DNA from 2 places in the Spartinivicinus marinus genome. Region 1 is predicted to be linked to the other one. Evidence: riboswitches for the same ligand, from Rfam matches in the RefSeq annotation. Region 1 holds a riboswitch; the other holds the start of a gene.
The links. A riboswitch is a leader RNA that binds a small molecule or an ion and turns the genes downstream of it on or off. The one in region 1 is predicted to bind thiamine pyrophosphate.
Positions count from the first base shown of each region.

Region 2: linked by a shared signal. The riboswitch ahead of thiC (phosphomethylpyrimidine synthase ThiC) and the one ahead of thiB (thiamine ABC transporter substrate binding subunit) in region 1 are both predicted to bind thiamine pyrophosphate.

Region 1 covers NZ_JAPJZK010000001.1:146,689-150,112, forward strand. The annotation lists gene OQE68_RS00615 (ABC transporter permease subunit) at 1-217, opposite strand, end outside; gene thiB (thiamine ABC transporter substrate binding subunit) at 376-1,362, opposite strand; TPP riboswitch at 1,485-1,595, opposite strand; gene OQE68_RS00625 (CheR family methyltransferase) at 1,946-3,010, opposite strand; gene OQE68_RS00630 (chemotaxis protein CheV) at 3,106-3,424, opposite strand, start outside.
Region 2 covers NZ_JAPJZK010000001.1:4,571,828-4,575,251, forward strand. The annotation lists gene OQE68_RS20480 (DUF2515 family protein) at 1-827, opposite strand, end outside; gene OQE68_RS20485 (hypothetical protein) at 831-1,523, opposite strand; TPP riboswitch at 1,692-1,814, shown strand; gene thiC (phosphomethylpyrimidine synthase ThiC) at 1,956-3,424, shown strand, end outside.

The sequences.
Region 1 (3,424 bases):
TAGCAACAGGTATTGCACAGAGTAAACTAATAACAGTAGACAATAATGCTTGCTTTAGCGAAAAACCCGTTATATGCAAAAGATAAGGATCCAGTAGCGTTTGCCAATTAAACGCTCCCCATCCTTCGCTGGCTAAAGCAACTAATGCCGCTGTAGTGAAGCAAAAAATCAAACTGACAATAATAAAGCCAAACCAGGCGGCTGTTGTAAATAACATTTATGCTCTTATAGTAGCCATGCGAATGTTTTTTTTAGGCGAGACCGTCGAGCGATGAGGCCTCATAAGTATATAAATAACAGGTGATTGGGGTGAGGAATGACGACAACAATGCACTTGTGACCTAGGGATATAAAGCTCATTCACGAAGGCTATAGCTATTTTACTACTGCCTGGCGCCATTGCTTAATCCACTGTTTTCTATTTTTAGCTACTTCCTCAGCAGTAAATGGCGTCACCATTTTTGGTTTAATTATATTATTAAACCCTTCTGGTAGAGTGGTTTCCACTACAGGCAACATCCAGTTATGAGTCGCTATTTGCTGCTGGACATTTGGTGTTAATAAAAACTGTAAAAACTGTTTAGCTAGTATTGCTTGCTGCGTTCCTTTAATAATAGCTGCGACTTCTATTTGAGGGTAATGTCCTTCTTTAAACTCCACAGCTTTATAACGGGTATCCTGCTCAGCCACTTCGTGATAGGCCTGAGATGTTGTATAGCTTAAAACTAAGTCGGCTTCCCCTTTTAAAAACAAACCATACGCCTCAGTCCAGCCTTTGGTCACAGTTACTGTTTTCTGTGTAAGCTGCTGCCATTTTGCTGCTACGCTATCTCCATAAATAGCATTCAACCACAACATAAGACCTTGGCCAGGGGTACTGGTACGAGGATCTTGATAAATGATTTTCAATTTTTTATCAGCAAGTAACTCTGCAAATGACTGTGGGGGCTGTTTTAAGCGTTCTTGATTATAGATAAATGCAAAAAAGCCATAATCATAGGGAACAAACTGCTGATTTTTCCAGGCCATTGGTAGTGTTAATTTTGAAAGGTCCTGCTGGTGCCCAGCAAAAATACCCAACTTATTTGCTTCAACTAAGAGGTTTTGATCCAGACCAATGACTACATCTGCTTTGGTTTTAGTTCGTTCAAGTTTTAATCGGTTTAGAATACTAACGCCATCATCCAAGCCAACCCACTTAATCTGACAGTTGCATTGCTTTTCAAAGCTTGCCTGCAACTTGGGGCCTGGCCCCCACTCAGAAACAAAGGACTGATAGGTGTATACAGTTAAAACATTTGCATTTACAAGAGAAGTAACACTTAACAGTAATATGAATAACCCTGTTTGTATGGTTTTCATTCAAACAACTCCCCCAATACCGAATGAGTGGCCACCAATAACAGTAGCCTTCAGAATACTTATACTTAACTGACCAAACTGGGGGAGATAAAATTTAAGGAGGTAGCAACTATCAAATAGTCAGGCTATCTTAACCAACTCCCTACGCCAGCATTATCTGGATCAGGTTTATGGGTATAATCTCAGCCACACTTAACAAGCCCAGCACCCCAACGACGCCCCAATTGTAGCTCATAGCCACTCATGCCTGCAATCATTGCCCAAAGGGTATGATTGCTATTACACATCTTGCTAAATAAGGCAATAACAGCACTTTTGCAGTAACGAACTTTCTAAAAACATAACTTCAAGTGTATCACTCTGCTCGCTCACCATGCTTCATATGATATCGCTGCAAAATTTTTGATAACTTCCCTATAGGGTCAATTGTTCCATCCCTTTGTCCAAAATAGCTATGTACAGGACAAAATAGTTACATAATATTTTGCTCGCTTATTATTGGTGAAAAAGCAAGATAGATTGGCTCTTTAGGAACGTACTCACCTGCACTATGCTCACGTTGATTTTTGTAACTACCAGTGGATTAGCGATCAGTGGGCTTAGGTTTAGGTTTAAACGTTGAAGGTTGACTTTTAGTGCTTGAGGTTGTTTTTGAGCTAACACCCGAACGGGACGTTGATGGTCTCGTCGTTGGTGATGTAGCGGCTGTAGATCTAGATGTGGTGGATGAAGTTTTAGCAGATGCCGTTGAACTACCAAATGTTGAGGATTTAGTAGAGCTTCTGGCAAAAACATCCTCGCCTTTAGATACATACATAATGCCTGGCCGACACTGAACCATCTCATATAAATCAGCTAACCCGTTTAAGGCTTCAGATGCACCTAAAAATAAATAGCCTCCAGGCTTCAGTGTTTTATGGATACGAGATAAAATATCTCGTTTAAAGTCAGCCGAAAAATAAATAAGCACATTACGACAAAAAACCACATCAAATTTACCTAAAGAGGCATAGCTCTCTTGTAAATTCAGCTCTTTAAATTCAATTCTTTTTTTTATCTCAGGCTTAACTTCCCAACGCTTACCTTGTAGCTCATTAAAATAGCGCTTTAATCTTTCATCTGATAAGCCTCTTCCCAAGGCTAATGAGTCATATTCACCTGTACGGCATTCAGCTAACACTTTATTAGACAGGTCAGTCGCTATTATTTGCAAGCCTGCTTTTAACTGACCAAGACTGGTTCGTTCAAACTCATCGGTCGCCATACTAATTGAATACGGCTCTTGCCCACTGGAACATGCCGCAGACCAAACTCGCAAACGCTGATTTGGATAGCGTTTGCACAGTTCTGGCAGGATAGTATTTTTAAATACTTCAAAAGGATAATTATCACGAAACCACAAGGTTTCGTTAGTTGTCATAGCATCAATTACTTTGCCTCGCAAAACATCACGAGGATTTCGCTCAATTGTTTTTACCAGCTCCGCAAGGGTATCGATTTTATTGTCATTAAGAATTTTTCTTAGCCGACTTTTGACCAGGTATTCCTTATTTTTACCCAATACAATCCCGCATGCTTTTTCAAGAAATTGGCTAAATATATCAAAGTCACTTAACGCTACCTTGGAACTAAGCCCGCTCTGAGTCAAATTTATAACTCCACTTTTACCATCAATAAAAAATAACGCACTTTTTAATGTGTGTTGTGTTTATCATTCAATTCGTTGTGCTTCCGATCAAATAGTTATCCCTCCTGCGCTGCTGCCGCATCTTCCAGCCGACCAATAACAGTGCTCGCCAACAAGTCAGGGTTAAATTTAGCAATAAAATCATTAGCGCCCACTTTTTCTACCATGGCTCTATTAAAAACCCCACTGAGTGAAGTATGTAGAATAATATAGAGATCTTTCATTCGTGGGTCACTCCTGACTTCAGTTGTCAGGGTATAGCCATCCATTTCTGGCATTTCTATATCTGATATCATTAATAGTAATTCATTCGAAATATTCTTTTCTTCATCAGCCATATTTTTCAGAAAGTCTAGAGCCTCTCGACCATCACTT
Region 2 (3,424 bases), 4.4 Mb from region 1:
ACAGATTTTAGTTCTGGGGCATCAGTTTCACAGGTATGAGCAAAAACGAGCTGATATGTTGGTGCTGCCCAGCGGAACCAGTCTCGCTCTCGCCGGGCCCATTTGCTGAAATCAGGGTTGTTATAAATAAGGGGTTGTAATACGGTACCTTGTTCATGTTCAGCAATAGCTAACAGGCTACCCAGTTGAAGGTTAGGAACTTTATTTTTATTTTTAATTTTTTCTATTGACTTAATTAGCTTAAACCCTTTAACAATATCGCTGGAAGGTTGAAAGTTATTAATTTTATCAATGGCTTCTTCAGCCCAGGGTAAATCATAGGTCATGGCTTTGACTGCCTGCTCCAATTGATTGGCATTGCGTTTTCTTTCGCACTGCATGCCTTTGTGAAAATGTTCTGGGTAGTTATTATAAAGCCAGTGTGAAGCCGCTATATCCATAAATAGCCAGAGATTTCCTTTGCCTAGGCTATTACCAATACTTTTGATAAAAATGGCATAGGCTCCCTTTACTTGAATGGTATCCAAGAAACAAAATACAGTTTTACTGGCAAAAGCGCCAAGTGCCATCCAATAATAGCGGCCCAACTTAGCTGGGTCGCCACCTTCTTCTGTTTCTAAGTAAAAGCGGGCATAGGTAGCGGCGATACGTTTTGCTCTGGCGGTATATAAGTTAATAAGGTCATATTCATTTTTACCTGCCTTATCAGATAAACGTAAAATGCAAAACAGTTGAGCAAGTGACCATAAAAAATCACAGTTACAAACGACATCTACGGTTTTATCAGGAGTATCATTAACGGCTTTTATGGGTTCATTCAGCGACATAAATCACCATTTGAGAAAACTTTTATCAATATTAACTTTTGGCCAGGCGGTGTAGAGATCAACCTCCTCTCCAGCAGTGGTTGATACTGTTGATGTTTTTCCATTGGTGTTGGTGTGCCCATCTGCAATATGCTGATTAACGACAGGTGTTCCTGCCACAGTTGTCTTGTAGGGAATGTTTTTGAGTGGCTGACCTGTTTCGGTTATATAAGCGTAAGTGAGGGTGTAATTCCTATTTTGTAATTGACTGGCACCAACCACAGCCCCTGCCGCTAACCCTGGTGCAATGACTTTTTGGGCTGCATCTTTGAGTGATTTAGACGTGGGTTGTTCTGGTGCTGGCTGCTCCTTTTTATCTTGACCACTAATGGGTTGTAAATGACTGACTGGTGGAATAACGGATTTAGCGGGTTGCACGAAGGGGTACAATGGCATTTCATTACGTGCACTGACGGTTATTTGCCACTGATCAACGGCTTCAATAAAGGCTTGTTCCAGGTGACTATGGGTTTTTAATAAGTATTCAAGCTGATTTTCTATGCCGTTGTCTTGATCCAGGCAGCTTCGGTAAAAAGATTTGATTTCTGCACGGTTGAGAAACATTTTGGGGGTAAGCTCAGGGCTTGAAGCAAAAGTACCCTCATGAATTTCATATACGGTGTCTCTGATTTTAACGCGAATAAACATACAACTCACAAGCGTTACAACTTAACTCTTGTTAATAGCATAGTATATCCCTTTCACTAATCACCTTTAGGTTTTGTTAACACCGCTCGTAGGTCTCATCTAATATAACTCGACTGGTTATAAGCGGTGCTTTCTATTGCCCCTTGATCATTGATCTGCAAATTGCCTATACTTTACCCCATCTTGTCGGAGTGCCAGTAGAGGTGGATGTTTTCATCTTTCTGGCTGAGACTGCAGTTGCGGGATCCGTGGAACCTGATCTGGTTAGTACCAGCGAAGGGAAACAAGAGTAACCTTGAAGTGTCGTATTACAACAGTTTCTGTTTGGTGACGCATTCAAGCAGCCCCTTTCGTTACTCTCCATCTGTCTACTCACGACAAGCAATCACAAACTTTATCAGACCACTAGGGTCACCTTAAGAAAACAGGGTGTGAGTGCTTATGTCTAGAAGAGAAAACCAGCAAAAAGCCCAGGATTTTATTGAAAACCTGAGCAGCCAGCCATTTCCTAACTCGGAAAAAATCTACATTGCGGGTAGCCAAGACGATATTCAGGTAGCCATGCGTCAGATTAATCTGACTGATACCTTAGTGGGGGGCACTAAAACGAATCCACAGTATGAACCAAACCAGCCTGTGCCAGTGTACGACACTTCTGGCCCTTATACAGACCCGGCAGTAACAATTGATGTACACAAAGGATTGCCGGCTTTACGAAAAAACTGGATAGCGGCGCGCAATGATACGGATGAGCTGAACAGTGTTACCTCCCGTTATGCCCAGCAGCGTTTAGCCGATGAAGGGCTGGACCATTTACGTTTTGAACATTTACCTAAACCACTTCGAGCCAAGCCTGGTGCTAATGTCACTCAAATGCATTATGCCCGTCAGGGCATGATTACCCCAGAAATGGAATATATTGCTATTCGAGAAAATATGGGGCGAGAGCGGGTGCGAAGTGAAATGTTGAAACAACAACACCCTGGTCAACACTTTGGTGCAAACCTGCCAGAAAACATTACCCCTGAATTTGTTCGTAAAGAAGTGGCTGAAGGGCGCGCCATTATACCTGCCAATATTAACCACCCAGAAGCGGAACCAATGATTATTGGCCGCAACTTCTTAGTGAAGGTCAATGCTAATATTGGTAATTCGGCGGTTACTTCATCCATTGAAGAAGAAGTGGAAAAACTGGTTTGGGCAACCCGATGGGGTGCAGATACCGTAATGGATTTATCCACGGGCCGTAATATTCACGAAACCCGAGAGTGGATTTTACGAAACTCCCCCGTGCCTATTGGTACAGTGCCTATTTATCAAGCGTTGGAAAAAGTAAAAGGGGTTGCAGAGGATCTTACTTGGGAGGTTTTTCGCGATACGTTAATTGAACAAGCAGAGCAGGGGGTGGATTATTTTACTATTCATGCTGGTGTTTTGCTGCGTTATGTACCAATGACGGCTAAACGGGTAACAGGCATTGTTTCTCGTGGTGGCTCGATCATGGCGAAGTGGTGTTTATCTCACCATCAAGAAAACTTTGCCTATACCCATTTTGAAGAAATCTGTGAAATATGTAAGGCATATGATGTATCCCTATCGTTAGGCGACGGGTTGCGTCCAGGCTCGGTGGCAGATGCCAATGATGAAGCTCAGTTTGCCGAATTAAAAACCTTAGGTGAATTAACCAAAGTAGCCTGGCAGCATGATGTGCAAGTAATTATTGAAGGGCCAGGGCATATTCCTATGCACATGATTAAAGAAAATATGGATTTGCAACTGGAACACTGCCATGAAGCGCCTTTTTATACATTAGGCCCGTTAGTGACGGATATTGCACCAGGCTATGATCATATTACTTCTGGCGTAGGCGCCGCATTAATTGGTTGGTATGGCTGTGCGATGTTGTGTTA